3 regions of the Streptomyces sp. NBC_00236 genome follow, and region 3 is predicted to be linked to each of the others. Evidence: riboswitches for the same ligand, from Rfam matches in the RefSeq annotation. Region 3 holds a riboswitch; each other region holds the start of a gene.
The links. Region 3 has a riboswitch for S-adenosylmethionine ahead of OG446_RS32845 (hypothetical protein). Riboswitches for the same ligand answer to the same signal wherever they lie in the genome.
Positions count from the first base shown of each region.

Region 1 (5,390 bases), 5.4 Mb from region 3:
CGGTCTCCGAAAGGGCCCTGGCGGCAATGTCCTTGGGCGACATCCGGCCGGGTTCCACCGCGTCCACACTGTCCGCGGGACGCATCGTGGAGGGTGGCAGCGCCAGTTCGCGCCGCAGCCCGCCGGCCGCTTCGAGCACCGTGTCGAGGAGCAGCCGCAGCCGCATGTCCTCGACCGAGCGCCCCTCCCTGGCAGCCCTGCGTCCCGCCTCGACGGACGCCTCCGCCTCGCTGAGCCTCGTCCGCAGGCGCCGGGTCTCGCTCTCGGCCGCGGACACCTGGGCGGCCGCCTCGGCCCGCAGGGCGTCGCTCTCGGCCTTGCCGCGGCGCAGCGCCGCCTCGCCGCGCTTGACCTCGTTGGCCGCGCTGCGCAGTTTGCGCTGGAGCGAGTCGGCCTCCTTGCGGGCGGCGTCCAGTTCGGCGCGGAGGCGTTCGGTGTCGGTCTTCGTCTGGGCGCGGGCCCGGGCGAGTTCCTCGCGCAGCCGTTCCAGTTCGAGCCGGACCTCCTCGTCGGCCCGCTCGGCACCGGCCCGCTCGGCCTCCTCGCCGGCGGCGGCGACCAGCTTGACCCAGCCGGCCGGGCGCAGCACATAGGCCGCCGCGGCCACGTCGACGGGGTCCGCGGCGGCGGGCGGCGAGCCCGCCACCAGCGCGGCGGCCAGCTCCGGCTGGGCCTCCTTCAGCCGTTCACCGATGCGCCGGCGGAAGGCAGGGTCGCCCTCCAGCGCGGCCGCCATCGCGTTTCCCGCGAACTTGGCACGCCTAGTGGGCGTGAAGCGCGCGTACTGTCGGAGCTGGGCCGGGAGTTCGGTGACCGTGAGACCGCCGAACGCGTCCGAGACCAGCGCGACGACGCGACGCCGCACGCCTTCGGGCAGCGGGCGGTCGAGCACCTCCACGGCGTCGCCGGCCGCATCGGCCGGCGTGGCGCCGCCAGCGGGCTGCTCCACCTTCCGTCACCTCATTTTTTATGTCCGCACGGCCCCGTCAGGAGTCGGCACCCGGCCTGTCGACTAGTTCGATCTGGTCCACCGCGTTGCACCAACGACAGCGCACCGACTCGATGGTCTCACTGACCACCTCGCGTTCTTCGACGCTGGACTCACCGGCCAGGTCGAGGTGAACGTACTCGACCACCTTGGAGGAACGCGTCACGTCGAACCTCGTCAGATTTCCGCAGAGCGTGCAGCGCCAGCGGGTCCCGTCGGTCGGCTGGGGAACCGTCGTCATCGTTGCGTCCTCTTTCGTCGAGCCGTGAGCTGCCGGACAAGGTTCTCGCGGTGCGCCGTCGAACTGCGGATGTCCTCTCGTAACCCTACGGCCTCGGTGCTTCCCACCGGCACGGCGAGGCGGTCTGTCCCGATCCCTCCGCTTGCGTCATGCTCTGTTCATGATCGATCGGCGGGCTGCGGCCGGCAGAATCCTGCGGGCGGCCACCTCGGGCGGGCCGCCGGTGACCTACGCCCTCATCGCCCTGTGCTGCGTGGTCTTCGTGATCAGCCCGCTGTCGGGGTTCAACCCGGTCTACGGCACCGCGGACGCACTGCTCGCCGCCCAGGCCGGCTACTTCGAACGCTGGGGCGTGATCCCGAGCGAACTGTGGGACGGCTCCGCGCACGCCGTCCTCACCCCGCTCACCGCACTGTTCGTGCACGGCAACTGGCTGCATCTGCTGGGCAACATGCTGTTCCTGTACGTATTCGGGGCGATGGCCGAGGAGCGCATGGGCCACACCGAGTTCGCGTTCTTCTACCTCGGCTGCGGGTATGTCGCCCTGCTCGCCTACGCGGCCGCGCACTCCACGTCCGACCAGACACTCGTCGGCGCGTCGGGAGCGATCTCGGCGGTCCTGGGAGCCTTCCTCTACCTCTTCCCCCGGGCCCGGGTGACCAGCCTGTTCCCGTTCCTGCTGTTCCTGCCGCTGCGCTTCCCCGCCTGGATCGTGCTGGTCTTCTGGTTCGTCCTGCAGTGGCTGGCGGCCGAGGGGGCGGGCAGCGGGCCCGGGGTGGCCTATCTCGCCCATGTGGTCGGCTTCGCCACCGGGTTCCTCTATGCCTGGGGGCGCTATCGCCGTGGGGCCAGGGCCTTGCGGCCGGATCAGGCCGGATAAGGGAGCGGGGTCCGGTGCGTGCGGCTGCAAGGCGGAGGAGGAGTCACTGCGGAGCATGGGCGAGCGACGACAACGCCGCAGATGCGCGTGCCGGGGCCCGCGAGCCCGGCATGATCCGGCCGCAAGGCCCTAGAGTGAAGTCTCCAGCCACGGCCACCGAGGGAGAAAGCCAGCCGTGATCACCGCGATCGTACTCATCAAGACCAGCGTGGACCGGATTCCCGAGATCGCCGAGGCCATCGCCGCGCTGGACAGCGTCAGCGAGGTCTTCTCGGTCACCGGTACATACGACCTGATCGCCATGGTCCGGGTGTCCAAGCACGACGACCTCGCCGATGTCATCCCCGGCCGGATCAGCAAGATCCCCGGTGTCGAGGGAACCGACACGCACGTGGCGTTCCGTACGTACTCGCAGCACGACCTGGAGGCGGCCTTCGCCATCGGTCTGGACGCGTAGCCACGTCAGCATGTGAGGCCGGGTACGGACAGTCGTCCGTACCCGGCCTCACATGCTGACGGGCCTCAGACCTGGGTGGCGGTGCCCCGGTCCGGGACGCAACGGCCGTCCTCGGTGCGGTACTTCCACTGGGCGCCCTCGCTCACGAGCTCCTTGACCGCCCGCAGGAAGCGCTCGACGTGCTCGTCCGGCGTACCGGCGCCGAAGCTGACCCGGATCGCGTTGAGGGACTTCTGGCCCGGCTCGGCCTCCGGCGCGCCGCACTCCCCGACGTCCTGCGGGTCGCTGCCGAGCAGGGTGCGTACGAGGGGGTGGGCGCAGAACAGTCCGTCGCGCACCCCGATGCCGTACTCGGCGGAGAGCGCCGCGGCGAAGTGCGAGCTGTTCCAGCCCTCCACCACGAAGGAGATGACGCCGACCCGCGGGGCGTCATCACCGAACAGCGAGAGCACCTTGACCTCGGGGACCTCGGCGAGTCCGGCACGGACCGCGGTGACGAGGCGCTGCTCCCGGGCGACCAGGCTGTCGAACCCGGCCTCGGTGAGGGCCTTGCAGGCGGAGGCGATGGAGTAGACACCGATGACGTTGGGCGAACCGGCCTCGTGACGGGCCGCGGTGGTGTGCCACTCGACGTCCACCCCGCCGTCGGAGCGCCGGGCGACCTGGCGGGAGGCGCCGCCGCCGGCCAGGTAGGGCTCGGCGGCGGTCAGCCAGTCGGAGCGGCCGGCGAGGACGCCCGAGCCGAACGGCGCGTACAGCTTGTGACCGGAGAAGGCGACCCAGTCGACGTCCAGCTCGGCGATGTCGACGGGGTGGTGCGGGGCCAGCTGGGCGGCGTCGAGCACGATCCGGGCACCGTGGGCGTGCGCGGCGGCGGCGAGCTCCTTGACCGGCCACAGCTCACCGGTGACGTTGGAGGCACCGGTGACGCACACCAGCGCGGGCCCGTAGGGGTCGCGGCCGGCGAGTGCGCGCTCCAGGGTCTCGACGGCCTGGTCCGGGGTGCGCGGGGCGTTCAGGTACGTCACCCGGGCGTCGCGCCAGGGCAGCAGCGAGGCGTGGTGCTCGGTCTCGAAGACGAACACCTGGCAGTCGGCGGGCAGGGCGGCGGCGAGCAGGTTGAGCGAGTCGGTGGTGGACCGGGTGAAGACCACCTGGTCGTCGGCGCGGCAGCCGAGGAACTCCGCGACGGTGACGCGGCTGCTCTCGAAGAGGTCCGTGGACAGCTGCGAGAGGTAGCCGGCACCGCGGTGGACGCTGCCGTAGTACGGCGCGTACGCGGCCACGTCGTCCCACACCCGCTGGAGGGCCGGAGCGCTGGCCGCGTAGTCCAGCGCGGCGTAGGTGACCTCGCCGCCGGTGACCAGCGGAACCGTTACATCCTTGCCCAGAACCGGCAGCGGGGCACAAATCGACCGATCGGTGGCAGCAGTGAGGACAGACATGACGAACTCCCGTAACAGGCAGGCGAATTCCGCGCGCCTGCGGATACGCGGCAGCACGGAGGAAGAAAGAAGGATGTGCGGAGGAGGGCCGAAAAGCCCTATCGCATTCGCTTGCTCACAAGAGGCTCCCTGAGGACCAGGACCCCACGGGTGGACATCTCACGACGTCGAGGGGTCCGCGCTTGCCGCAGACCTCGCTGCCTGCGGCCTGGTCTTCACCCGGGGCACCCCGCCACGGACGGAGGGTTGCCGGACAGCGGGCCGGGGCCGTAGTCGCTGTCACTCATGACCTGCGCAGCATCTTGCCATACGTACGCGAACGCGCAAGGCGCAGTCCATGATCTGGACTGCGCCCTGCCTCATATCCGCGCCCGGAGCCGTCTCAGGCGTTGCTGGCCACGACCCATCTCTCCAGCGCCCGCCCGGCCGCGCCCGAGTCGATGGACTCGGCGGCCTTCGCGATTCCCGCGGTGAGCTGCTCGGCGAGCGTGCCCTCGCCCGGGTCCAGCGCGACGAGCGCCGCCGCCGAGTTGAGCAGGACCGCGTCCCGTACGGGGCCCGTCTCGCCGGCGAGCAGCCGGCGGGCGACATCCGCGTTGTACGAGGCGTCGGCGCCGCGCAAGGCGTCCACGGGGACCAGGTCCAGGCCGACGTCGCGCGGGTCGAAGGCCTCCTCGCGCACCGTGCCGTTCCTGGCGATCCAGACACGGGAGGTCGCGGTGGTGGTCAGCTCGTCCAGACCGTCGTCGCCCCGGAAGACCAGGGAGGAGTTGCCGCGTTCGGCGAGGACGCCCGCGACGATGGGCGCCATGCGCAGGTCGGCGACGCCGATCGCCTGCGCGCGCACCTTGGCCGGGTTGGTGAGCGGCCCGAGGATGTTGAAGGTGGTCGGCGCGCCGAGCTCCGCCCGGGCCTTCGCCGCGTACCGCAGGGCGGGGTGGAACTTGACGGCGAAGCAGAACGTGATGCCCGCTTCCTCGGCGACCTCGACGACGCGCTGCGGCGGCAGGTCCAGGTTGACGCCGAGCTTGCCCAGGACGTCGGAGGAACCGCTGGCCGACGACGAGGCGCGGTTGCCGTGCTTGACGACCTTGGCGCCCGTACCCGCCACGACGATCGCCGACATGGTGGAGATGTTGACCGTCTTGGCCATGTCGCCGCCGGTGCCCACGATGTCGACCGTGCGGCCCGGCACATGGATGGTCGTGGCGTGCTCGTACATCGCACGGACCAGGCCGGAGACCTCCGTGACGGTCTCGCCCTTGGCCCGCAGCGCCACCGCGAAGCCGGCGATCTGCACATCGGTCGCCTCGCCGCTCATGATGCGGTCCATCGCCCAGGCGGTGTCGTCCTCGGTCAGGTCCTGGCCGCGCAGCAGG
Region 1 covers NZ_CP108100.1:1,995,955-2,001,344, forward strand. The annotation lists gene OG446_RS08815 (NYN domain-containing protein) at 1-949, opposite strand, end outside; gene OG446_RS08820 (hypothetical protein) at 987-1,229, opposite strand; gene OG446_RS08825 (rhomboid family intramembrane serine protease) at 1,390-2,109, shown strand; gene OG446_RS08830 (Lrp/AsnC family transcriptional regulator) at 2,285-2,566, shown strand; gene OG446_RS08835 (aminotransferase class V-fold PLP-dependent enzyme) at 2,632-4,011, opposite strand; SAM riboswitch class IV at 4,185-4,302, opposite strand; gene trpD (anthranilate phosphoribosyltransferase) at 4,394-5,390, opposite strand, start outside.
Region 1: another riboswitch for S-adenosylmethionine. It lies ahead of OG446_RS08835 (aminotransferase class V-fold PLP-dependent enzyme); the one in region 3 lies ahead of OG446_RS32845 (hypothetical protein).

Region 2 (5,390 bases), 560 kb from region 3:
TCGCCGAAGCCGCCCGCCTTGATCAGGACGGGGAGGGACGACGAGCCGAGCGGGGTTCCGCGGGCGACGCCGGGTTCGGGCTCGTCGAGCAGATCGATGCCGTTGATGCCGAGGGCCTGGAACACGCCCGCGGCGGTCTCTCCGCCGGTGACGACGAGTGCGTCGGCCAGACGCTCAGCGGCGAGTGTCCGCACGACCGAGGCGAGGGAACGGGCGAGCTCACGCGCGGTGTGCGGTGCATGACGTTCATCGGGTGTCTGCACCGTGAGGACGGGTGCGGCCAGGGCGCGCAGGGCCTCCACCGCCGGGGCGGGATCCTTGCCGACGGTGACCCCCCGGACGTCGGTTCGGGCGCGGAGCGCGGCCAGTTGTCGCCGGGTCGCCGGATGAGCACTGCCGACGACGACGAGTGGACGGCGGGCCGGTGCGGGTGCGGGCGGAACCGGTCCGTCCTCGCGCGCGCATCGTCGGGCCAGGGCGGCCGCCAGTCCGGGCGAGCCGACCCACAGGACGTCGTCGAGGTGGGGGACCGCTGCGACCAGGCGGCCGAGGTCGCCGTCCGTCGCGGCGGAGCAGACGATCAGAGCGCCTCGGCCGATGAGGCCGGGCAGTTCGGCCGCCCCGTCCGGTCCGACCGCGACGGCGTCCGGGAACACGGTCATCAGGTCCGCACACCGCACCGGATGAACGGGGTCGCGGGCGAACTCGCTCTCGTGGACCGGTACGCCCCGCACGTACTGGACAGCCTCGACCGTCACCCGGCCCTCCGCGGGAAAGGCGGGAGCGAGGATGACGGCCCGCCGCCGCGATCCCGCCCATGCGGCCCGCAGCTCCGCCGCGACATGGCCGCGCAGGGTCGAATCCACCGTCTTGAAGAGGAGCACGGACCCGGCGAACCGGCGGGCGGCCCGGCCCGTGCGTGCGGCGGCGGCGTCCTCGTCCAGCAGCCGGGTCCCGAGATCGACCGCGGTCACGCCCGTGCGGGGCGGGAGTTCCGCCGCCGGGGTGGACATGAGGATCCGTGCCCCGTGGCCGCTCCGGCGGAAGGGCGCGGCTCCGTCCCCGGCACTGGTGAGGTCGTCCGCGAGGATGACGAAACCCTGCCGGGCGTCCTTGCCGGATGTCATGCCGTGCCTCTCCGTCGAACCAGTCATCGGTGAACAGGCCCATGGTCGACGACATCACGGACGCAGGACAAACGGTTCGCTCATCGCCCCGGCCGCCCGATCCGGCGGGACCCGTACCGGACGTCACAGTCCGCCGGTGCCGCGGTGCGCGAGCCGGACCCGGCTTGCGGCCGCGCGGGGATCACGGCAGGGTGCGGAGGTGTGGCCACTCTCCTGATCGTGCATCACACGCCCTCGCCGAACTGCCAGGCACTGTTCGAAGCCGTCGTCTCCGGTGCGACGACCGACGGGATCGAGGGCGTCAGGGTCGAGCGCCGGGCAGCGCTTGCCGCGACGGCCTCCGACGTACTCGCAGCCGACGGCATTCTGCTCGGCACCCCGGCGAACCTCGGCTATATGTCCGGCGCCCTCAAGCACTTCTTCGACCAGATCTACTATCCCTGCCTGGACGCGACGCGTGGCCGCCCCTTCGGGTACTACGTGCACGGCGGCAACGACGTCACCGGCGCTGTCCGGGCCATCGAGTCGATCACGACCGGTCTCGGATGGCGCCGCGCGACCGACGCCGTGACGGTCACGGGAGAACCCGCCAAGGCCGACACCGAGGCGTGCTGGGAGCTGGGGGCGACCCTCGCCGCCGGCCTGACGGACTGATCCGTCGCAGGCGTCAGAGGATGTGAGCGAATCACGCCGCACGCGGAATGCCCGGTGCCGCCGTGGTGTTGTGGCTCACGGCAAGGTGCGTACGGCCATGATCTGCAGGGCATTGCGTGGCGCCGCCCGCGCGCGTAGCGTTCCGGAGACAGGTCATGAGTGTCAGCGTCAGGCCCTGGCCTGCTGACCGGCAACCCTCCCGCGCGGTGGGGTGCTCCAGGTGACGACCAGGCGGGGCCCGTCCGGGTTCCGCAAGCGCGAGGCCTCCGGGCCCGCCGAGCCGGCAGAGCGGAGGCGACGGTCATGCCAGCGGTGACCTGCCCGCTCGTCAGGGTGCTCGCGCCACGGCGCCGCGTCCACCTCTACTCCCGGCCCCACATCGACCTCCAGCGCGTGGCCGGCGCGCTCTGTTGTTCCTGATCCGTACCCGCGACGCCGAACCTCCCGACGAGGCCCGGCGATCAACCACGGTCGATCAGGAAGGCACCCTGTCGTGTCCGCATCGTCATCCCCGCACCCTCCCCTGTCCTCCTCCCTGCACCTCGCCGTCGCGCTCAACGGCGCGGGCTGGCACCCGGCCGCGTGGCGCGAGCCGGAGGCCCGGCCCAGGGAACTGCTCACCGCCGCCTACTGGACCGACACCGTCCAGGAGGCCGAACGCGGCCTGCTCGACTTCGTGACGATCGAGGACGCGCTCGGGCTCCAGTCCTCGCGGTTCACGGGGCCCGACGACCGCACCGACCAGGAGCGCGGGCGCCTCGACGCGGTACTCATCGCCGCTCGCGTGGCCCCGCTGACCCGGCACATCGGACTCGTCCCCACCGTGGTCGCCACGCACACGGAGCCGTTCCACATCTCCAAGGCGATAGCCACGCTCGACTACGTGAGCACCGGCCGGGCCGGTCTGCGCGTCCAGGTGTCGGCCCGGCAGCACGAAGCGGCCCACTTCGGCCGCCGGACATTCCCGCCGTTCCGCGTCGAGGACCTGGACACGCCTTCCGTACGCGCGCTGACCGCCGAACTCTTCGAGGAGGCCGCCGACTACGTCGAGGCGGTGCGCCGCCTGTGGGACAGCTGGGAGGACGGCGCGGAGATCCGCGACGTCGCCACGGGCCGCTTCATCGACCGCGAGCAACTGCACTACATCGACTTCGAGGGACGGCACTTCAGCGTCAAGGGCCCCTCGATCACGCCCCGGCCCCCGCAGGGGCAGCCGGTCGTCAGCGCCCTCGCGCATCAGAGCGTGCCCTTCCAACTGGTGGCCCGCTCCACGGACATCGGCTACATCACCCCGCACGACACCGGCCGGGCCCGCAGCGTCGTCGACGAGATCCGCACCGAACAGGCCGCAGCCGGGCGGGCGGCGGAGCCCCTCCACATCTTCGGGGACCTCGTCGTCTTCCTCGACGACGACCCCGCGGCCGCAGCGGCCCGCCGGGACCGTCTCGACGGCCTCGCGGGGCACCCGTACACCAGCGACGCGAAGGTGTTCACCGGCACACCCGCGCAATTGGCCGACCTGCTCCTGGAGTGGCAGCGGGCCGGGCTCACCGGATTCCGGCTGCGCCCCGCGGCGACCGGACACGACCTTCCGGCGATCACTCGCGAACTGGTACCCGAACTGCAGCGCCGGGGCACCTTCCGGACCGCCTACGAGGCCGACACCCTGCGCGGGCTGCTCGGCCTCGCCCGCCCCGCCAACCGCTACGCCACCGTCTGAGCCGGAGGGAACACCGACATGAGCACCAGCAACGGCGCCGGCACCAGTAACGGCAAGCCGCTCAAACAGATCCATCTCGCCGCCCACTTCCCCGGAGTCAACAACACCACCGTGTGGAGCGACCCCGCGGCCGGCAGCCACGTCGAGTTCAGCTCGTTCGCGCACTTCGCGCGCACAGCCGAACGCGCCAAGTTCGACTTCCTGTTCCTCGCCGAAGGGCTCCGTCTCCGTGAACAGGGCGGACAGATCTACGACTTGGACGTCGTGGGGCGCCCCGACACCTTCACCGTACTGTCGGCTCTCGCCGCCGTCACCGAGCGCCTCGGCCTCACCGGCACGATCAACTCCACGTTCAACGAGCCCTATGAGGTGGCCCGCCAGTTCGCCAGCCTCGATCACCTCTCCGGCGGGCGCGCGGCATGGAACGTCGTCACCTCGTGGGACGCCTTCACGGGCGAGAACTTCCGCCGCGGCGGATTCCTGCCGCAGGAGGAGCGCTACTCCCGGGCCAGGGAGTTCCTCGCCACGGCCAACGAACTGTTCGACTCATGGCACGGCGACGAGATCGTCGCCGACCGGGGGACGGGCACCTTCCTCCGGGACGCGCGGGCCGGATCCTTCGTGCACAAGGGGCAGCACTTCGACATCGAGGGGCAGTTCAACGTCCCGCGCAGCCCGCAGGGCCGACCGGTGATCTTCCAGGCCGGTGACTCCGACGAAGGACGCGAGTTCGCGGCGGAGGGCGCCGACGCGATCTTCAGCCGCTACAGCACCCTCAAGGAGGGGCAGGCGTTCTACACGGACGTCAAGGGCCGGCTCGCCCGCCACGGCCGCACCCACGACCAGCTGCTGATCCTGCCCGCCGCGACCTTCGTCCTCGGTGACACGGACGCCGAGGCACAGGAACTGGCCCGCGAGGTACGTCGGCAGCAGGTCAGCGGCGCCACCGCGATCAAGCACCTTGAGTTCGTCTGGAACCGCGACCTGTCCGCGTACGACCCCGAAGGGCCGCTTCCCGACATCGACCCGGACCTCGGTGAACACACCATCGCCCGCGGCCGCGCCCAGGTACGCATGTACCGTGACCCGCTGGCCACCGCCCGGGAGTGGCGGGAGCTCGCGGCCGCGAAGAACTGGTCGATCCGTGACCTCGTCATCGAGACCGGCAACCGTCAGGCCTTCGTCGGCTCGGCGGCCACGGTCGCGTCGACCATCGACGACTTCGTCCAGGCCGACGCCGCCGACGGCTTCATCCTCGTCCCGCACATCACACCCGGCGGGCTGGACGTCTTCGCCGACACCGTCGTACCGCTCCTTCAGGAGCGCGGTGTGTTCCGCACGGAGTACGAGGGCACGACGCTGCGCGACCACCTCGGCCTGGCCCGTCCCGACGCGGCGGCGGCCGAGCGGGTGGCGTCATGAAGTTCCTGGCCGTCACTCTCATCGTCCATGCCCCGGACCCGGTGACCGGTGTCCGGAAGACGACCGGCGAACGCTTCCGGGAGGTGATCGGCAACGCCCTGCTGGCCGAGGAGCTCGGCTTCGACGGTTTCGGTGTCGGCGAACGGCACGAACGCCCGTTCATCTCCTCCTCGCCGCCCGTCGTGCTCAGTCACATCGCCGCGCTCACCTCCCGCATCCGGCTGTTCACCGCCGTCACCACCCTGAGCCTGCTCGACCCGGTGCGCGCGTACGAGGACTACGCCACGCTCGACCATCTGTCCGGGGGGCGCCTCGACCTCATCATCGGCAAGGGCAACGGGACGGCGCAGCGCGAGCTGTTCCACGTCACCCCCGAGGACCAGTGGGACCGCAACGCCGAGAGCTACGAACTGTTCCGCAGACTGTGGCGCGAGGACAAGGTCACCGCCTCTCCGCGCTTCCGCCCC
Region 2 covers NZ_CP108100.1:7,935,840-7,941,229, forward strand. The annotation lists gene OG446_RS35380 (four-carbon acid sugar kinase family protein) at 1-1,127, opposite strand, end outside; gene OG446_RS35385 (flavodoxin family protein) at 1,329-1,781, shown strand; SAM riboswitch class IV at 1,933-2,045, shown strand; gene OG446_RS35390 (putative leader peptide) at 2,085-2,201, shown strand; gene OG446_RS35395 (LLM class flavin-dependent oxidoreductase) at 2,275-3,501, shown strand; gene OG446_RS35400 (NtaA/DmoA family FMN-dependent monooxygenase) at 3,520-4,923, shown strand; gene OG446_RS35405 (LLM class flavin-dependent oxidoreductase) at 4,920-5,390, shown strand, end outside.
Region 2: another riboswitch for S-adenosylmethionine. It lies ahead of OG446_RS35390 (putative leader peptide); the one in region 3 lies ahead of OG446_RS32845 (hypothetical protein).

Region 3 (5,390 bases):
CACCGTGATCTCGGCACCCTCACGGGGACGCACCCGGAGTTCGTGCGTGGTCACGCTGGTGATCCCGTTCGTCACTTTGGTACTGCTCCGCCGAATGCCGTCGATCTCGTCCCACGCGTAGGCCTCCGGCACGTGCCCGGCCACCTCCCGGACGATGCCGTGCCGGTAGTGACCTACCCACACCTGCGGCTGCCGTCTCGTGAGCGCGAGGAAGAGGAAATACACGGCTGCGGCGACTATGGCGGTCCCCAGGACGAGCAGCGGCAGCCCGTAGTACCAGGCGCCGTCGCTCCGTTGGCCCTCCCGTGCGGCAGAAATCCCGAGCCGGAGCACCGGCAGTCCGACCAGTGTCGGCAGCAGCACCACGATCCACGGGAAGCGCTTGGGATCGGTCCACACCAGCCCCTGGTGCGCCCCGAGTTCGAAGTCCCGCGCGACTCTGCGCATGGCGGGTGGAACAGGATGGGAACCACGATCCGACACAAGCCCCCCAAGGCCAGACAGCGGAGGGCCATTATCGGGGAGGGAAGCCCGTTCGGGAAGGGCGCCCCGGCCCTGCGCATCGGCCAGGCGGAGCGGTCCCGAGCTCTCGTCGACGTCACCGCTTGGACCAGGAGCGGTCGCCGTCTGCGGCCCGGAGGGACGCAACCACTGCTGCGGCCTCGACCTGCGACGGCCTCGTCAGTCGGCCCGTATGCCGGTCCCGACGCACGTCAGGGCCGCGCAGCACTGCTGCTGAGCGGCCCTGTCACTTGTGCTCCCCGCACCATCCGCTGCCGGTCGACGCCCGGTGTTCGTGCGAGCCGGCCGGAGCGGGGGCGGGTGGGGCAGGCGGTGCTGACGGGTGGCCCGGGGCGCCGCCAGGTGTGTGCAGTACCCGGCGGGGACGTGCCACCTCAGCTCGCGGTCGCCTGATTCTCCGCTTCGGCAGCGTGGCGGTATTGGGCGTTGATGCGCTGAGCTTCTTCGAGCTGGTCTTCCAGGATGACGATGCGGCAGGCGGCCTCGATGGGGGTGCCCTGGTCGACGAGTTCCCGGGCGCGGGCTGCGATGCGCAGCTGGTACCGGGAGTAGCGGCGGTGGCCACCCTCGGAGCGCAGCGGGGTGATGAGGCGGGCTTCGCCGATGGCGCGGAGGAAGCCCTGGGTAGTGCCGAGCATGTCGGCTGCCCGGCCCATGGTGTAGGCGGGGTAGTCGTCGTCATCGAGACGGCCGAACGAGTCGTCTGCTGTCATTTGCACCTCTCTGCGGAACGCGTGGAGGGGCCCGAGTGCCATGTGGCACCCGGGCCCCGAAGGAACTGCTACACCATCTGCCGGCCTTGATACTGTGCCGGCCTTCTGTTTCCGCCGACCCGACCTGGAACGCGTCGGGGTTGCGGGGATCGCGGTTGCTTGACCGGAGACCACCTCACTATCGATGTCCTGCGGTACCCGGGCTCAAGGCTTCCGCCCGGGCGATCCTGATGGCGCCTGGTCCTCCGTTTCTTCCCTCTGGGATCAGTCACTTACCTGTTACTGGTACTGCTGGTGATGCGAACTGCTTCGTGGCCTGCGACAGCGCCACTCTTCGGCAGCCAGCCCCGTTGCCCGTCCTGCGTCTGCTCTGGCTTGGAACCCCACTGCCGAACCTCCCGGCACGCGCGCCCGCAGCCGACGCCTTCACCGAGGTGCTGCTCACTGACTTCACTGCTGGGTACTGCGCTTGCCGAACTACTACTGCGTGAACTGCGGTCCTGCTCACGGCAGCCCCTGATCACTGCGGGCCGCCCGGTGCGGTCGTCAGTCCCGTCGCCGTCCTGCAACAGCCTGGCTTCGAAACTCCACCACCGCACCGTCGTGCGAACTGCGGATACTGCTGCCCGGCAGTTCGTCTCTGCCGGGCCCTGCTGTCTCTCTGGGCTACGAGAGAAACCATAGCCACACCACAACCCAATGTCTACTCCCGCCAACATAGATTTCCGTGTGTCAGGTCGAGCGGTAGTCGGCCTTGGTCACCGACCGGGTACGCGGCGGTCACGCGTCGGCCGACTCACCCGCGCTGACCAGGTACGTCATGCCGGATCGATGCCGCCGACACCGGAGCCGCCGGCCGGCGCGGCAGGGACAGCCGACACGGCGACCCGCCCGATCGCCTCGGTGGGGGCTATGCCACGGAGGCGTGGCCCCCGGCAAGGTCGCCCTCGTCCCCCGCCTCGACCTCACAGAGCCGGCCGCCCTCGTACCCGACGTTGACCAGCCCGGCCGCGCCCCGCGCTCCGGCTCCCCCGGACACCGCGCCCTCGCCATTGCCGTACTCGAGCTTCAGCGCATGCCAGCGCGCCAGCCAGTACACGCGCCCGCGGTGACCGGCGAGGGTGTCCCGCAGTGCGGCGGGGGCATGGGTCCACACCGGAGGGAGGTCACCCGCGTAGTCGAAGGCGGCCCGCAGTTCGATCCATCCGTCGTCGCGGACATCACCGGAGGTGAGCAGGACCTCGACGGCCTGCCCCGGCTCCTGGCGGCACTTCTTCGCGTGGATCCAGTGCACGCGGTGACCCGCGGCATAACGCGAGCAGTCGTCGCTCCGCACGGAGTCGTTCTGGGTGAGGTGACGCAGCATGGTGAGGTTCGCCTTCCGGGCCGAGGACCCGGAGCGCCTGCACCGTGGTCCGCTGTTCCCCGTGCCCTTCGCGCGGGGCAGGTCGTCACCCGGAGCACCCGCAGCGGAGCGGGGTGCCGTCCAGCAAGCCGGGGCTGTGCACTGGAACTCATGACCCGTGCAGGACTCTAACGCACGCAAACCAGCCGTCCCGACGGGTGGTCAGGAGCGAGCGGACGCCCGCGGACGCCCACCGCCCGCCCCCAACCTCCTCCCCAGACAGGGCCACTCACCCGGTGACGAGGCCCGGGTCGCTCGTACCGGCCTGACCGGTCTCGACATGTCCGGCGAAGCGCCGCAGGAAGGTGGCGTCCACGTCGGAGACGACGGTGACGTCGTACCAGTTCCCGCTTCCCCGCAGGTCGAGCACATGCTTGACGGTGGCGCCCGCACGGACCTCGAAGGTCTGCACGCCGCCCCCGTACCCGGCCGCGCTGCGTACGGTCAGCCGGACCGTGGCGGAGCCGCCGTGGACGAACGTGAGCTCAAGCCCTCCACCGGACGCGACATGACGAGCCGTCACCTCCGGTCCCGCCACCTTGCCCCCGGCCCGGAAGGTGCGCAGGAAGCCGTTGGGGCCATGGACGGTGAGGTCGGTCACTCCCTTGGAGTAGGCCGTGTTCCAGCTGTCCGCGAGGGACTTGCCCGCCTCGGTGGTGTACGTCCACGGCCCGTCGGTGCGGTTGGCGGAGGTCACCAGGAACTGCGCCCCGGCCGCGGCGCCACCGCTGAAGGTGAGGCGGTACTTGCCGGTGGCCGGATCGGCCGCACCGTCGACGAAGGGCGCGTAGCGCAGCGGCCGGGTGGGCCGGGCGCCCTTCTCCTGCTTGGGCAGGCTGCCTGCGGCGGGCGGCGCGGGAGTGTAGTCGGGATGCCGGAGGCGGTCCGGAGGCTCGTAGGCGTCGGTCGACGGCAACGACACGTCCGAGACGTCCGCACGACCGAAGTCGAAGGCGGAGGTGAGATCGCCGCAGACCGCGCGTCGCCAGGGCGAGATATTGGGCTCGTGCACACCGAAGCGCTGTTCCATGAACCGGATGACGGAGGTGTGGTCGAAGACCTCGGAGCACGCGAACCCTCCGGTGCTCCAGGGGGAGACGACGAGCATGGGCACCCGCTGACCGAGCCCGTACGGCCCGGCGGCGTACCGGATGTCACCGGGGAAGTAGTCGGCGGCGGTGTCCACGGTGGACAGCCCCTGCGCGGGACCCGAGGGCACGAAGGGCGGCACCACGTGGTCGAAGAAGCCGTCGTTCTCGTCATAGGTGATGAAGAGGGCGGTCCGGCCCCAGACCTCGGGGTCGGCGGTCAGTGCGTCCAGTACCTGGGAGATGTACCAGGCACCGTAGTTGGCGGGCCAGTTGGGATGCTCGCTGTACGCCTCGGGCGAGACGATCCACGAGACCTTCGGCAGCGCGCCGGCCCGGACGTCGGCCTTGAGGTCGTCGAGGAGCCCGCCGCCGTTCTTGATGTCGGTACCGGTGCGGGCCTTGTCGTGGAGCGGATCCCCGGGCTCGGCGTTGCGGTAACTGTTGAAGTACAGCAGCGAGTTGTCGCCGTACGTACCCCGGTAGGCATCGTTGATCCACCCCCAGGACCCGGCGGCGTCCAGCCCGTCGCCGATGTCCTGGTAGACCTTCCACGACACCCCGGCCCGCTCCAGCCGCTCCGGGTAGGTGGTCCACCCGTAACCCGCCTCGTCGTTGCCGAGCACGGGACCGCCTCCGGAACCGTCGTTCCCCGTGTACCCGCTCCACAGGTAGTAGCGGTTGGGGTCGGTACTCCCGATGAACGAGCAGTGGTACGCGTCGCAGACGGTGAACGCATCGGCCAGGGCGTAGTGGAACGGTATGTCCTCACGTGTGAGGTGCGCCATCGTCGTCGCGGTCTTGGCCGGCACCCACTGGTCGTACGCGCCCTTGTTGAACGCCCGGTGCCCGCCTGCCCAGTCATGGTTCAGGTCGCGGAGGAACTGCAACCCGAGCTCGTCGGCGGGCGGCCGGAACGGCAGCACCTCCTTGCCGAGGAGGTCCTTCTGATGCCAGACCGGCTTTCCACTGGGGAGCGTGACCGGTCGCGGATCACCGAAGCCGCGAACGCCGTTCATGGTGCCGAAGTAGTGGTCGAAGGAACGGTTCTCCTGCATCAGGACGACAATGTGCTCGACGTCCTGCAGGCTGCCCGTACGCCCCTTCGCGGGCAGGGAGGCGGCGCGGGCGATGCTGCTCGACAACGCGGTGTAGGCGGCTGTCCCTCCGGCGAGTTGCAGGAGGCGGCGACGGTTCAGTTCTGCCATGGGTGGGGGCCTCTGTGGGGTGAGGGGATATGGGGCGAAGGCGACTGGAGTGTTCCAGAACCGACGGTGCCGGCGGAAGGCCCGTGCGGTGTGCACGGGGTGTCGATCGACCGAACTCCCGGCGGCGGAGCCGACTGCGCACACCGCTCGCGCGCCACACCCAACGCGCGATCACCCCGGCCACCCCACACCGGCCGGCGTCCTACGCCTTCACTCCCACGCCTCCGAACGCGTCCACATCGGCCGCCACCGTCGCGCTGTCGGCATCGGGATACCACTCGCTGAGCCGTACGAAGCCGGGCTCGATCATGCTCAGGCCGTCGAAGAGGGTCTCGATCTCCCTGGGCTCACGGACGTAGTACGGGACGGCACCGCTCTCGATGTACGCCTTCTCCGCGGCGATCATGCCCTCGCTGGTCCGCGTGCCGTCGTACACGACGAGGAGACTCCCGGA
Region 3 covers NZ_CP108100.1:7,375,347-7,380,736, reverse strand. The annotation lists gene OG446_RS32855 (DUF6585 family protein) at 1-447, opposite strand, end outside; gene OG446_RS32850 (MerR family transcriptional regulator) at 897-1,235, opposite strand; gene OG446_RS32845 (hypothetical protein) at 2,146-2,601, opposite strand; SAM riboswitch class IV at 2,648-2,757, opposite strand; gene OG446_RS32840 (phosphocholine-specific phospholipase C) at 2,870-4,936, opposite strand; gene OG446_RS32835 (SAM-dependent methyltransferase) at 5,139-5,390, opposite strand, start outside.